Regions from separate parts of the Streptomyces sp. NPDC049597 genome, predicted to be linked through region 1. Evidence: riboswitches for the same ligand, from Rfam matches in the RefSeq annotation. Region 1 holds a riboswitch; the other holds the start of a gene.

What was found. Region 1 has a riboswitch for cobalamin ahead of AB0K02_RS09160 (cobalamin biosynthesis protein). Riboswitches for the same ligand answer to the same signal wherever they lie in the genome.
Region 2: linked by a shared signal. The riboswitch ahead of AB0K02_RS29090 (energy-coupling factor ABC transporter permease) and the one ahead of AB0K02_RS09160 (cobalamin biosynthesis protein) in region 1 are both predicted to bind cobalamin.

The regions. Positions count from the first base shown of each region.
Region 1 is NZ_JBFAOY010000005.1:226,886-234,059, reverse strand. It holds gene AB0K02_RS09180 (alpha/beta fold hydrolase) at 1-946, opposite strand, end outside; gene AB0K02_RS09175 (class II aldolase/adducin family protein) at 1,447-2,121, opposite strand; gene AB0K02_RS09170 (inorganic phosphate transporter) at 2,332-3,558, shown strand; gene AB0K02_RS09165 (hypothetical protein) at 3,571-3,792, shown strand; cobalamin riboswitch at 3,949-4,085, shown strand; gene AB0K02_RS09160 (cobalamin biosynthesis protein) at 4,176-5,126, shown strand; gene AB0K02_RS09155 (cobyric acid synthase) at 5,123-6,655, shown strand; gene AB0K02_RS09150 (putative cobaltochelatase) at 6,888-7,174, shown strand, end outside.
Region 2 is NZ_JBFAOY010000035.1:47,610-54,783, forward strand. It holds gene dhaK (dihydroxyacetone kinase subunit DhaK) at 1-664, shown strand, start outside; gene dhaL (dihydroxyacetone kinase subunit DhaL) at 715-1,329, shown strand; gene AB0K02_RS29085 (PTS fructose transporter subunit IIA) at 1,326-1,739, shown strand; cobalamin riboswitch at 1,820-2,038, shown strand; gene AB0K02_RS29090 (energy-coupling factor ABC transporter permease) at 2,067-2,756, shown strand; gene AB0K02_RS29095 (energy-coupling factor ABC transporter substrate-binding protein) at 2,753-3,151, shown strand; gene cbiQ (cobalt ECF transporter T component CbiQ) at 3,158-3,907, shown strand; gene AB0K02_RS29105 (ATP-binding cassette domain-containing protein) at 3,904-4,737, shown strand; gene AB0K02_RS29110 (heavy metal translocating P-type ATPase) at 5,185-7,161, opposite strand.

The DNA of each region.
Region 1 (7,174 bases):
AGATCAGCACCGGGACGCGGACGGCCGACGGGTCTGCGGCCTCGGCGATCCGGTCGCCGTGCGGGCCGGTGCGGCCGAGCGCGGCGCGCACGGCGAGGGGAAGCAGCGGCCCCGGGGTGTGCCGGGCGGTGGCCAGGGCGCGCAGGGTCGTCTCCCAGTCGAGGACCGGCGAGTCCAGCACAAGCCCGCTGATGCGGTCGCGCAGGCCCGAGTTGGCGGCGGCCCGCAGCGCCATCGAGGCGCCGACGGACCAGCCGTGGACGATGACGCGTTCGGCGCCGTGCCGCACGGCGTGCCGTACGGCCGCGTCCAGGTCGCGCCACTCGGAGTCGCCGAGGTGGCTCAGGCCGTCCGGCGGGCGGGGAGCGCCCTCGTCTCCGCGGTAGGCGAGGTTCAGCACGGGGAACTGCTGGTCGCGCAGGAAGGGGAGCAGGTTCAGCGGGTGCTCCCGGGTCGTGCCGATGCCGTGCACCGTGATCACCCAGGTGGAGCGGGTGCCGGGGACGAACCATGCCGGGAGGGCGCCGAGTTCGCCCGGGACGAGGACGTCGGCGTGCGGGATGCCGAGGGCGTCGGCCGGGGCGCCGCTGTGCACCTGTGGGGTGAGGCGGACCCGGCTGCCGGGCCGGAGGCCGCCGGCGACGACGCGGTCAAGGCGGCGTACCACGGTGTCCGCGGAGTGCGTGACGCCCTCGAGGACCGGGCCGACGACGGCGTGGACTCCGGAGCCCTCCAGCCCGTACGTCCCCCGGCGCAGTGAAGCGAGGCTGCGCGTGAGCGTCACCCGATCGGAATCGGTCCCGTGCACGGTGAGCTTCGGGTCGCCGGGGAGGGGGCGGGACGCTCCCAGGGCGGCGTTGCTCGCGTGGCGGCCGGCGGCGACCGTGGCCGCGCCGACGCCGATGAGGGTGGTGACGGCCGCTGCCGTCGCTGTAGCGGGGCGCACGGGTCCAGTGTCGGCGGGGGCGGGCGGGGGTGCCAGTGGGCGCGGCGGACGGGCCGCTCGCCTGGGGGCGTGTTCCCCTGGGGCTGCGCCCCGGATTCCGGTACGGCCGTCGTCCCCTGGGGCTGCGCCCCGGATTCCGGTACGGCCGTCGTCCGTGCCCTCGTACGCCGAACGGGCTGGACCTTCCGCCTGCGCGGCCGACCTGGCCCTGCGGGCCGCGCGGGTCCACCCGTACGCCGGGCCCCCGGGCGAAGTCCCGACGACGCCTGACGGCGGAGGGCCCGGGTGGCCGCGGCGCACGCGGCCGCGCCCGGGCCCGCACTCGGGCCCCGCACGACCTCTGCGCGCTGGAGGACCGCGGCGGAGCCCCGCGCCAGGCGCGACCAGCGCGGGCGGCGACCGCGGCGCCCGAACGGGGGCCCACCTGCCGGCACTCGGGCGCTTCCGGAACCGGGGCGGAGCACCGCGCCAGGCGCGGGCGGCGACCGGGCCGGGGCCGGTCATGGGGTGGCGGGGCGGGGCTGGCCGTAGGTGTTCAGGCGGGCGGCCGCTGCCGACAGTTCCGCTTCGGAGAGGAGGCGGGGGGTCAGCGACGGGAGCGAGGACGCCTTCAGCCAGACCTGGCACATCCATTCCAGCTGGGCCGTGCGGTCGTACGCCTGGGGCAGGGTCGCCCCGTACGCGACGGTGCCGTGGTTCTGGAGGAGGCAGGCCGTGCGGTCGCGCAGGGCCTGGAGCATGTTGCGGGCCAGTTCCGGGGTGCCGTACAGCGCGTAGGGCGCCACGCGGACCGGGCCGCCGAGTGCCGCCGTCATGTAGTGGACCGGCGGCAGCTCGGGCACCAGCGTGGACACGGCGGTGGCGTGTACGGCGTGGGTGTGCACGACGGCTCTGGCCGGTGTGCCGCGGTAGACCGCCAGGTGCAGCGGCAGCTCGCTGGTGGGTTCCAGCGTGCCGACGACCTGGCGGCCGCCGAGGTCGACGGCGACGGTGTCGTCGGGTCCGAGCCGGTCGTAGGGCACCCCGCTCGGGGTGACGACCACGAGGTCGCCGACGCGGACGGAGACGTTGCCGGACGTACCGACCACGAGACCCTCCGCCGCGGTTCTGCGGGCCGTCGCGACGACGTCCTGCCAGCCCTGTTCGATCGTGTCCGTCCCCGCGTGATCCGTCATGCGGAGATCCTGTCAGGCGCGCCCCTCGGGGCGACAGGCGACGGAGTGTGTTCGAGTGGATGCCGGGTGCTGTCGCAGGGCCTCAAAAGGGGCAAGCGGAATGCTCGGTCCCTACTTACGGACACCGCAGAGCCCGGCCCAGTTCATCTTCCGTTCACCCAGGTTGCCTACGGTCGCCGAGTCAATGACGTCAAACGATTGCCTGGGTAAATGGAACACATCACGCTGCTGCTCGCGATTGTGATCGTGACAGCTCTCGTGTTCGATTTCACGAACGGTTTCCACGACACCGCCAACGCGATGGCGACGACCATCTCGACCGGCGCCCTGAAGCCCAAGACCGCGGTGGCCATGTCCGCCGTTCTGAATCTCGTCGGCGCTTTCCTGTCCGTGGAGGTCGCGAAGACGATCTCCAGTGGCCTCGTCGACGAATCAGGCATCTCACCTGAAGTCATCTTCGCGGCGCTCGTCGGCGCCATCCTCTGGAATCTGCTGACCTGGCTCATCGGCCTGCCGTCCAGCTCCTCGCACGCCCTGATGGGCGGCCTCATCGGCGCCACCGTCGCGTCCGTCGGCTTCGACGCGGTCAACGGCGGCGTCGTGGTCACCAAGGTGCTGATCCCCGCGGTCGCCGCGCCGCTCGTCGCCGGTGTCGCCGCGTTCCTGGCCTCCCGGCTGACCTACAGGCTCGGCCGGAACGCCGACCCGAAGGCCACCGGCAAGGGCTACCGCGCCGGCCAGATCGCCTCCGCCGGTCTCGTCTCGCTGGCGCACGGCACCAACGACGCGCAGAAGACGATGGGCATCATCACCCTGGCCCTGGTCGCCGGGAACGTCATCGCCCCCGGCTCCAACCCTCCCCTGTGGGTCATCGTCTCCGCCGGTGTCGCCATCGCCCTCGGCACCTACCTCGGCGGCTGGCGCATCATCCGCACCATGGGCAAGGGCCTGACCGACCTCCAGCCGCAGCAGGGCTTCGCCGCCCAGACGGGCGCGGCGAGCGTCATCCTCGCCTCCTCCAACCTCGGCTTCTCCCTGTCGACCACCCACTCGTGCTCCGGCGCGGTGATGGGCGCTGGTCTCGGCCGCAAGGGCGGTGTCGTCCGCTGGTCCACCGCGACCCGGATGTTCGTCGCCTGGGGCCTGACCCTGCCGGCCGCCGGTCTCGTCGCCGCCGGTTCGGAGTTCGTCACCCAGCAGGGTGACTGGGGCGTCGCGGCCGTCGCGGTCTTCCTGGTCATCTCCTGCGCCGCGATCTGGTTCGTCTCCCGGCGCCAGGTCGTCGACCACACCAACGTCAACGACATCGAGGAGCAGGAGCCCGCCGGCGTCGTCACCACCGCCATCGCGGCTGTCACCCCGCCGCCCGCGGGCGAGCTCAAGACCACCATCCCGGCTCCGGCCGAGCCCGAGCCGGTCCGTCCGGCCACGGTGTAAGGAATCAGCAGCATGAAGATCGACTGGGCAGCTCTCGGCTCCGTTTTCGGCGTGAGCCTCGTCGCCACCGTCGCCCTGGTGGGCCTGTTCACCCTGGGCATCGTGGGCCTGACCAAGCACGAGGCGGCGGCCGCCGACGGCGGATCGGCCGCCATGGCCCGCACCGGCGCCTACGCCTGCTTCGCCCTGTGCGCCGCGGCCGTGGCGTACGGCATCTACCTGATCGTCACCTGACTCCCTTCGAGTCCTTCCGTTCGCCGGCCACGGCGACCCGCCCGGAGCCGGGCCGGAGGCACCCCGCGTGCCTGCGGCCCGGCTCCGGCGTGCGTGGGGTGTGGGGCTTCGCACACTGTCCCTCCGCAGGTCAAGGGTGAGTTGACGGGCGTTCGCGGGGCGTGGTGGACTGCCGGGGCCATCTACGGCGGCAGAAGAGGAAGTCCGGTGCGAATCCGGCGCGGTCCCGCCACTGTCACCCGGAGGATCACACCCCTGGGGAGCCAGGAACTCTCGCCGCCGGTCACGTCGAACCAGGGCGCGGACCCTGAGTGAGGACTCCTCCCATGCCCGGCTGCCGTCCGGCCCTGTCCGTCGGCCCCCGCCTGCGGGATCACTGACCCATGCGTGCCGACCGCGTCTTCGTGTACGGCGCCACCGCGGGCCTCGTCGTCGACCGGCTCGTCGGCGACCCCCGCCGCGGGCACCCCGTCGCCGCCTTCGGGCGGGCCGCGGGCGCCGTCGAGCGGCTGCTGTGGCGTGACCACCGGGGCCGGGGCGCCCTGCACACGGCCCTCTGCGCCGGCGGAGCCGTCGCCGCGGGCGCGCTGGCGTCCCGTGCCGTGCGCCGCTCCCCCGCCGCGTCCGTCGCCCTGACCGCCGCCGCCACCTGGGCCGTGGTCGGAGGCACCACGCTCGGCCGGGAGGCGCGCCTCGTCGGCGATGCGCTGGCCGCGGGGGACGTCGAGGCGGCCCGCGCACGGCTCCCCCACCTCTGCGGGCGCGACCCGCAGGCCCTGGACGAGCAGCAGATCGCCCGCGCCGTGGTCGAGTCCGTCGCCGAGAACACGTCGGACGCCGTCGTCGGCGCCCTGGTGTGGGGCGCTGTCGCGGGCGTTCCCGGGCTGCTCGGCTTCCGTGCCGTGAACACGCTGGACGCCATGGTCGGCCACAAGTCGCCGCGCCACCGGCGCTACGGCTGGGCCTCGGCACGCCTCGACGACGTGGCGGGCTGGCCCGGCGCACGGCTCACCGCGGCACTCGCCGTGATCGCGGGCCCCGACCCGCGGGGGGCCGTACGCGCCTGGCGGGCCGACGCGGCGAAGCACCCGAGCCCCAATGCCGGTCCGGTGGAGGCGTCGTTCGCGGGAGCGCTCGGCGTCCGGCTGGGCGGGACCCTGTCGTACGGGGGCCGTGTCGAGCACCGGCCGGTGCTCAACGGATCCGGCCGGGCCGTGGAGTTCGGGGACATCGGGCGGGCCGTGCGGCTGTCGCGGCGGATCGGCGTGCTGACGCTCGCGACGTGCGCGGGCGCACGACTGGCCTGGGGGGCCATGAGGGGGAGGCGTACATGAACGGCGGCGGACTGCTGGTCGCGGGGACCACGTCGGACGCGGGCAAGAGCGTCGTGACCGCCGGGATCTGCCGGTGGCTGGTGCGGCGGGGGGTGAAGGTCGCGCCCTTCAAGGGCCAGAACATGTCGCTGAACTCGTTCGTGACGCGCGAGGGCGCGGAGATCGGGCGGGCCCAGGCGATGCAGGCGCAGGCGGCCCGTGTGGAGCCGACCGCGCTGATGAACCCGGTGCTGCTCAAGCCCGGCGGCGACCGCTCCAGCCAGGTCGTCCTGATGGGCAAGCCCATCGGCGAGATGAGCGCGAAGGGCTACCACGGGAACCGGCAGCGCGAGTTGTTCGAACCGGTCATGGCGTGCCTGGAGGAACTGCGGGGCACGTATGACGCCGTGATCTGCGAGGGGGCGGGCAGTCCGGCCGAGATCAACCTGCGGCGCACGGACATCGTGAACATGGGCATCGCGCGGGCCGCACGGCTGCCCGTGCTCGTGGTCGGGGACATCGACCGCGGCGGGGTGTTCGCGCAGTTCTTCGGGACGACGGCCCTGCTCGCGCCCGAGGACCAGGCACTCGTCGCCGGTTATCTGGTCAACAAGTTCCGCGGGGACGTGACGCTGCTGGAGCCCGGCCTCGACATGCTGCGCGGGCTCACCGGGCGGCGGACGTTCGGCGTCCTGCCGTACGCGCACGGGCTCGGCATCGACGAGGAGGACGGCCTGAGGGTCTCGCTGCGCGGCGCGGTCCGCGAGTCGGTCGTCGCCCCGCCGGTCGGCGAGGACGTGCTGCGGGTCGCGGTGTGCGCGGTGCCGCTGATGTCGAACTTCACCGACGTCGACGCGCTGGCCGCCGAACCGGGCGTCGTCGTCCGGTTCGTGGACCGGCCCGAGGAACTGGCCGACGCCGACCTGGTGGTCGTCCCCGGCACGCGCGGCACGGTGAAGGCGCTGGCGTGGCTGCGGGAGCGCGGGCTGGCGCAGGCGCTGGTCCGGCGCGCCGCTGAGGGCCGGCCGGTGCTCGGCATCTGCGGTGGTTTCCAGGCGCTGGGCGAACGCATCGAGGACGACGTCGAGTCGAAGGCGGGTGCGGTCGAAGGGCTCGGGCTGCTGCCGGTCCGGGTGCGGTTCGCACCGGAGAAGACCCTCGCGCGCCCCGTCGGCGAGGCGCTCGGCGAGCGGGTGGAGGGGTACGAGATCCACCACGGCGTCGCCGAGGTGCTGGGCGGGGAGGCCTTCCTCTCCGACGGCCGAGGACACGGCCTGGAGGGCTGCCGGGTCGGCTCCGTGTGGGGCACCCACTGGCACGGCTCGCTGGAGAGCGACGGCTTCCGCCGGGCGTTCCTGCGGGAGATCGCCGCACAGGCGGGCCGCCGGTTCGTACCGGCCCCGGACACGAGCTTCGGCGCGCTGCGCGAGGAGCAGTTGGACCGCCTCGCGGATCTGATCGAGGAGCACACGGACACGGACGCGCTGCTGCGGCTGATCGAACAGGGCCCGCCTGCCGGGCTGCCGTTCGTCCCGCCGGGTGCTCCGTGAGCGCGGTGGGCGCCTGCGGCGCGCGCCACCCCGCCCTGCCCCTGCGCCGGGCGGCGTGGGTGACACCCCGGTCCGGGATCCCGTTTCGGGGGCTCCGCCCCGGGCCCCTCCCCCCGCGGCCCGACGGCCGTGGGAACCCCCGCCCGCGCCCCATGGGCGTGGGAGCACCCCCCGTGCCTCAGTCGCCGGCGAGGCTCACGTCGCCGGGCTCAAGCGAAGGAGTGATCAGGCGATGAGCACCCCCTATCCGTTCACCGCGGTCGTCGGGATGGACGATCTGCGGCTGGCCCTCCTGCTCAACGCGGTCAGCCCGGCGGTCGGCGGCGTGCTCGTCCGCGGTGAGAAAGGGACCGCCAAGTCCACCGCCGTACGGGCGCTCGCGTCGCTCATGCCGGATGTCGGCGTCGTCGCCGGGTGCCGGTTCTCCTGCGCGCCCGCGGCGCCTGACCCTGCGTGCCCGGACGGCCCGCACGAGGGCGGGGCCGCGTCGGCGCGGCCGATGCGCCTGGTCGAACTGCC
Region 2 (7,174 bases), on a different contig from region 1:
GCTCAACTTCCAGATGGCCGCGGAACTCGCCGAGGACGAGGGCGTGCGGCTCGCCACCGTGCTGGTCGACGACGACGTCGCCGTGACGGACAGCCTGTACACGGCGGGCCGGCGCGGCACCGGTGCGACCCTTTTCGTGGAGAAGATCGCGGGCGCCGCCGCCGAGGAGGGCGCCCCGCTGGAGCGGGTCGAGTCCCTCGCCCGCCAGGTGAACGCCTCCTCCCGCAGTTTCGGCGTCGCGCTCAGCGCCTGCAGCACTCCCGCCAAGGGCGGTCCGACCTTCGATCTGCCCCCGGGCGAGCTGGAGTTGGGCGTCGGCATCCACGGCGAGCCGGGCCGCGAGCGGCGGGCCATGATGACCGCGGGGGAGATCGCGGACTTCGCCGTGGGAGCGGTCGTCGACGACCTGCGCCCCACCGGCCCGGTCATCGCCCTCGTCAACGGGATGGGCGGCACTCCCCTGCTGGAGCTGTACGGGTTCAACGCCGAGGTGCAACGGGTGCTCACCGAGCGCGACGTGGCGGTGGCCCGCACCCTCGTCGGCAACTACGTGACCTCGCTCGACATGGCCGGGTGCTCGGTGACGCTGTGCCAGGTGGACGAGGAGCTGCTGCGGTTGTGGGACGCGCCGGTGCAGACGCCCGCCCTGCGGTGGGGACGCTGAGCCCGCGCCCCGCCCCCTGCCGAACCGATCTTCCGAACCGAGGAGTTCTCGTGCTCGACGCCGCATTCTTCCGCCGCTGGCTCGCGGCCGCCGCCGCGGCCGTGGACCGTGAGGCCGACCGTCTGACCGAGCTGGATTCCGCGATCGGCGACGCCGATCACGGCACCAATCTCCAGCGCGGCTTCGCGGCCGTCGTCGCGGCCCTGGACAAGGAGCCGCCGGCCGCGCCCGGAGCCGTACTGGTGCTGGCGGGACGCCAGTTGATCTCGACGGTCGGCGGGGCCTCCGGGCCGCTGTACGGGACGCTGCTGCGGCGTGCCGGCAAGGCACTCGGCGACGACGCCGAGGTGAGCGCGGGGCACTTGGCCAAGGCGCTGCGGGCGGGTGTCGCGGCCGTGGCGCAGCTGGGCGGGGCGAAGGCGGGCGACAAGACGATGCTGGACGCCCTGGAGCCGGCGGTGGCGGCGCTCGGCGACAGCACGGACTCGTTCGCCGCGGCCAGGGATGCGGCCGAGCAGGGGGCGCTGGCGACGGTGCCGTTGCAGGCGCGCAAGGGCAGGGCCAGTTATCTCGGTGAGCGCAGCATCGGGCACCAGGACCCGGGGGCGACGTCGTCGGCGCTGCTGGTGGCCGCGCTCGCCGAGACCGCGGAGGCGGCCGGATGAGCGACGCCGCCCAGCGGGTCGGGATCGTGCTGGTGTCGCACAGCGCGGAGGTGGCGCGCTCGGTCGCCGCGCTGGCGCGCGGGCTCGCGGGCGGCGGGGAGCTCGCGCCCGTCGCCGCGGCGGGCGGCACGCCGGACGGCGGTCTCGGCACCAGCTCCGAGCTGGTCTGTGCCGCGGCGGCGGAGGTGGACCGCGGCGCGGGGGTGGCCGTGCTGGTCGATCTGGGCAGCGCCGTGCTCACGGTGAAGGCCCTCCTCGCCGAGGGCGACGAACTGCCCGACGGCACCCGGCTCGTGGACGCCCCGTTCGTGGAGGGTGCGGTGGCCGCCGTGGTGACCGCGTCGGCCGGGGGCGACCTGGACGCGGTGGAGGCGGCGGCCTCGGAGGCGTACGGGTACCGCAAGGAGTAGAGGCGTGACGGGAGGGGTTCGCGCGGCCGGGTGTGGCGAACGGCTCACCCGGCCGCGGGCCGGTGCACCCGTGCGCGGCTTGTGATGTCGCTGGTCCGGGCACTACTGTCACGGGGCCTTGGTGTTCGGGAAACCGGTGCGGTACCGGTGCGGCCCTCGCCACTGTGATCGGGAAGTCCGGCTCCACCCCTCAGGGGAAGTCACTGGGCCACCGCGGGGGACCGCGGTGCCTGGGAAGGCGGAGTCACGGGCGGCATGACCCGTCAGCCAGGAGACCGGCCAGGGTGCGCTGTCCATCCACGAGGTGCTGGAGAGGGTCTCCCGACCATGCATATAGCCGAGGGGTACCTGCCCCCGTTGCACGCCGCCGCCTGGGGCGTCGCGGCGGCCCCGTTCGTCGTCCACGGTGTACGTGCCCTGACCCGCGAGGTCAAGGCCCACCCCGAGTCCACCCTGCTGCTCGGCGCCTCCGGCGCCTTCACGTTCGTGCTCTCCGCCCTGAAGATCCCGTCGGTGACCGGCAGCTGCTCCCATCCGACCGGCACCGGGCTGGGCGCGATCCTCTTCCGTCCGCCGATCATGGCGGTGCTCGGCACCATCACCCTGCTGTTCCAGGCGCTGTTGCTGGCGCACGGCGGCCTCACCACGCTCGGCGCCAACGTGTTCTCCTTGGCGATCGTCGGTCCGTGGACCGGTTACGGCGTCTACCGGCTGCTGCGGCGGTCGGGCGTCCCGCTGATGGTGGCGGTGTTCTTCGGCGCGTTCGTCGCCGACCTGTCGACGTACTGCGTCACCAGCGTGCAGCTCGCGCTGGCCTTCCCCGACCCGAGCAGCGGATTCGTGGGCGCGCTCGCCAAGTTCGGCGGCATCTTCGCGCTCACGCAGATCCCGCTCGCGGTGAGCGAGGGGCTGCTCACCGTGCTGGTGATGCGGCTGCTCAGCCAGTCCAGCAAGGGCGACCTGGCCCGTCTCGGCGTCCTGCTCCCGGGGAAGAAGAAGGAGGCCGTGGTCCGATGAGCCGCAACGCGAGGATCAATACGCTGCTGTTGCTGGCCGTGGCGGCACTGGCCGTCCTGCCGCTCGTCCTGGGGCTCGGGGACGACAAGGAGGAGCCGTTCACGGGCGCCGACGCACAGGCGGAAACGGCGATCTCGGAACTCGAACCGGACTACGAGCCGTGGTTCTCCCCTCTCTACGAGCCGCCGTCGGGCGAGATCGAGTCGGCACTGTTCGCACTCCAGGCCGCGATCGGCGCAGGGGTGCTGGCGTACTACTTCGGCCTGCGCAGAGGACGCAGGCAGGGTGAGGAGCGGGCCGCGGCGCGCACGGGCGCCCTCCGGGAGGAGGCCGCCGACGAGGCGCCCGAGGCGTCGGCCGGCAGCGGGGACGCCCCCACCGCGAAGCTGCCGTAGGCGCCGATGCTGCCGATCGACGCGGCGGCGCACAGCAGTCGCTGGCGCCGCCGCCATCCCTGTGAGAAGGCCGTGCTCGGCCTGGGGCTGACGGTGACGGCCGTGTGCCTGCCGCCCTGGCCCGGCGCCGTTCTGGTGGCCGTCGCGTCCCTCGCCGTCCTGCTGGGCCCGGCCGGGGTCGCCCCCCGGCAGCTGTGGCGGGCCTTCCGCATCCCCCTCGGGTTCTGTGTCACCGGGGCGCTGCCGCTGTTGTTCGCCGTGGGTGGCGCCGCGGGGCCGGTGGCGCTGGCGCCCGACGGTCCCGAGCACGCTGCCGCGTTGCTGCTGCGGACCTCGGCGGCGTCGCTCGGGGTGCTGCTGTTCGCGTTCACCACGCCGGTCTCGGACGTCCTGCCCCGGCTGGTGCGGGCGGGCGTGCCGCCGGCTGTGGTGGACGTGGCGCTGGTGATGTACCGGATCAGTTTCCTTCTGATGGACGCGATGAGCCGGGTCCGCCAGGCCCAGGCCGCCCGTCTCGGCCACACGAGCCGGGCGGCGGCGTGGCGTTCGCTGGCGGGGCTGGGGGCGACCGCGTTCGTCCGCGCCTTCGACCGGGCCGGCCGGCTGCAGGCCGGGCTCGCCGGGCGCGGTTACGACGGCGCGTTGCGGGTCCTCGTGCCGCGCGCGTCCGTGTCGCGCCGCTTCCTCGCCGCCGTGGCCGCGCTGCTGGCGGGCATCGTGCTGCTCACCCATCTGCTGGAAAGGTTCGTCCTGTGATCGTTGAGCTCGTCGACGCCGGTTTCGCGTACGAGGACGGGCCGGCCGTGCTGAGCGGCGTCGGCCTCGCGCTGCAGGAGGGCCGCTCCACGGCTCTGCTGGGGCGCAACGGCAGCGGAAAGACCACCCTGCTGCGGCTGTTGAGCGGCGGACTGCGCCCGGCGACGGGCCACCTCCGGCTGGACGGCGAGCCCGTGACGTACGACCGTGCCGGACTGACCCGCCTGCGGACGAGCGTGCAGCTGGTGGTGCAGGACCCCGACGACCAGCTGTTCGCGGCGTCGGTCGAACAGGACGTGTCGTTCGGCCCGATGAACCTCGGACTGCCGGAGGAGCAGGTACGCGCCCGGGTGGACGAGGCGCTGGCGGCGATGGACATCATGGCGCTGCGGGACCGGCCGACGCATCTTCTCTCGTACGGACAGCGCAAGCGGGCGGCGATCGCGGGCGCGGTGGCGATGCGGCCGCGCGTGCTCATTCTCGACGAGCCGACGGCGGGGCTCGATCCGCACGGCCAGGAGCGGCTGCTGGAGGTGCTGGGCACGCTGGGTGCGTCCGGTACGACGGTGGTCATGGCGACCCACGACGTGGACCTGGCCCTGCGCTGGGCGGACGACGCGGCCGTCCTCGCGCCGACGGGTCTGCGCACGGGCCTGGTCGCGGAGCTGCTCGCGGACCAGGCCCTGCTGGACGCGGCGCGCCTGCGGAGGCCGTGGGGAACGGCGGTGGCAGAACTGCTGAGGTCGCACGGCCTGCTGGGCCACGACGAGGCGGGGCCGAGGACGCCGGAGGAGCTGTCCCACTGGGCGGCGGGCCGGGCACGGGCCTGAGGCCCGCGAGCCCGGCGACGCGGGCGGGCGGGCAGCGAGGGCGGCGCGGGCCACGGGCACGGACAGAGGCTCGGGCAATGGGCGGGCACCTTCGGGGCGTGGAGCACGCAGAACCGGTGAGCGCGGGGGCCCTCAGGGGCCCCAGGCCCGCCGAGCCGGACGGCGCGGGCCACGGGCACGGACAGAGGCCCGGGCAACCGGGCGGGCCTTCGGGGCGTGGAGCACGCAGAACCGGTGAGCGCGGGGGCCTCAGGGGCCCCAGGACCGCCGAGCCGGACGGCGCGGGCCCCGGACACGGACAGAGGCCCGGGCTACCGGGCGGGCCTTCGGGGCGGGCCCGCGGAGCCGCGTGGCGGGCCGGAGGTCCTGGGCCCGTCCCGGCCGGCGTGGGGGCCGTCGCACGGCGAGCCCCCATGCCGGAGTCCCGCCGCGCCGCGCGCACGTGTGTCACGCCCCCGCCTCGCGCCAGGACGATTCCCGCAGCAGACGCAGGCCGTTGAGGGCGACCAGGACCGTCGAGCCCTCGTGCCCCGCCACGCCCAGGGGCAGCGGGAGGTGACCGGCCAGGTCCCACACCACCAGCACGCCGATGCACACCGACGCGATCACGAGGTTCTGCGCCACCAGCCTGCGGGCCCGGCGCGAGAGGGCCACCACGGCCGGGACCGCGGCCAGTTCGTCCCGTACGACCACCGCGTCCGCGCTCTCCAGGGCCAGGTCGGAGCCCGCGCGGCCCATGGCGACGCCGGTGTGGGCGGCGGCGAGCGCGGGCGCGTCGTTCACGCCGTCGCCGACGATCAGCACCTTGTCCCCCGCGTCCTGCCACGCGCGCACCGCGGCGACCTTCTCCTCGGGCAGCAGCCCGGCCCGTACGTCCTCGATGCCGGCCTCGCCGGCCACCCGGCCGGCCGCGCGGGCGTTGTCACCGGTCAGCAGCGTCGGCGTACGGCCCGTGAGGCGGGCGAGCGCGGCGACGGCCTGCGGCGCCCCGGACCGGAGCCGGTCGTCGACGGCGAGCACGGCCACCGGCACCCCGTCGGCCTCGACGAGGACGGCCGTACGGCCCTCGGCCTCCACCTGGACGGCCGCCGCGCACTCCTCGGCGAGCAGGGCGGCGGGGCTTCCCACGCGCACCGTGCTGCCGTCGACGCTCGCCGAGACGCCGCGTCCGGGCGTCGACGCGAACTCCCTCGCCCCCGGCAGCCGCAGTCCGCGTTCCCGCGCGGCCGCGACGATCGCGCGGCCGAGCGGGTGCTCGCTGTGGACCTCGGCGGCCGCGGCGAGGGCCAGCGCACGGTCCTGCGTCAGACCCGCGTCCGGCAGCACCCGCACCTCGGCGACGCGCGGCGAACCCTCCGTCAGCGTGCCGGTCTTGTCGAGCGCGGCGCGGTCGATCTCCCCCAGACGCTCCATCGCCACGGCGGACTTGACGAGCACCCCGTGACGTCCGGCGTTGGCGATGGCGGAAAGCAGTGGCGGCATGGTGGCGAGCACGACGGCGCACGGCGAGGCGACGATCATGAAGGTCATGGCGCGCAGCAGGGTGCTCGTGAAGTCGGCGCCGAAGGCGAGCGGCACGGTGAGCAGGGCGAGCGTGGCGACCACGACACCGGTCGAGTAGCGCTGTTCGACCTTCTCGATGAAGAGCTGTGTGGGCGCCTTGGTGGCGCTCGCCTCCTCGACCATGGCGACGATGCGGGCGATGACCGACCGGGCGGCGTCCTTGTCGACGCGGACGCGCAGGGAGCCGGTGCCGTTCAGGGTGCCCGCGTAGACGGTGTCACCGGCGCGGCGGTCCACGGGCAGGGGTTCGCCGGTGATCGTGGCCTGGTCGACCTCGCTCGCGCCGTCGAGGACCGTGCCGTCGGCGGGCAGCCGCTCTCCCGGCCGTACGAGGACGGTGTCCCCCACCCGCAGGTCGGCGACGTCGACCGTCTCCCACGCCTCGGACCGGTCGTCGCCGGCGAGGCGTGCGGCACGGGCCGGGGCGAGGTCGAGCAGACCGCGGACGGAGTCGGCGGTGCGCCGGGTCGCGAGGGCCTCCAGCGCGCCGGAGGTGGCGAAGATGACGATGAGGAGGCCGCCGTCGAGGTACTGCCCGATGGCCGCCGCGCCGATCGCCGCGACCACCATCAGCAGGTCGACGTCGAGCGTCCGTGCGCGCAGGGCCTGAAGGCCCGCGAGACCGGGCTGCCAGCCGCCGGCCGCGTAACACAGGGCGTAGAGCGGTCCCCAGGCCCAGGCGGGCGCGCCGGCGAGGTCGAGCGGCAGGGCGCACAGGAACGCGACGGCGGACAGCGCGGCCCAGCGGACCTCGGCCAGGGCGAACAGCCGGGTGCGCGGCCGGCCCGGCGGTGCGGCGGGCGGCGCGGCCGGTCGCGCCGTGAGCACGGGCGCGGTGGTCGGCGGGGTCGGGGGAACCATCGGGACACCTCTT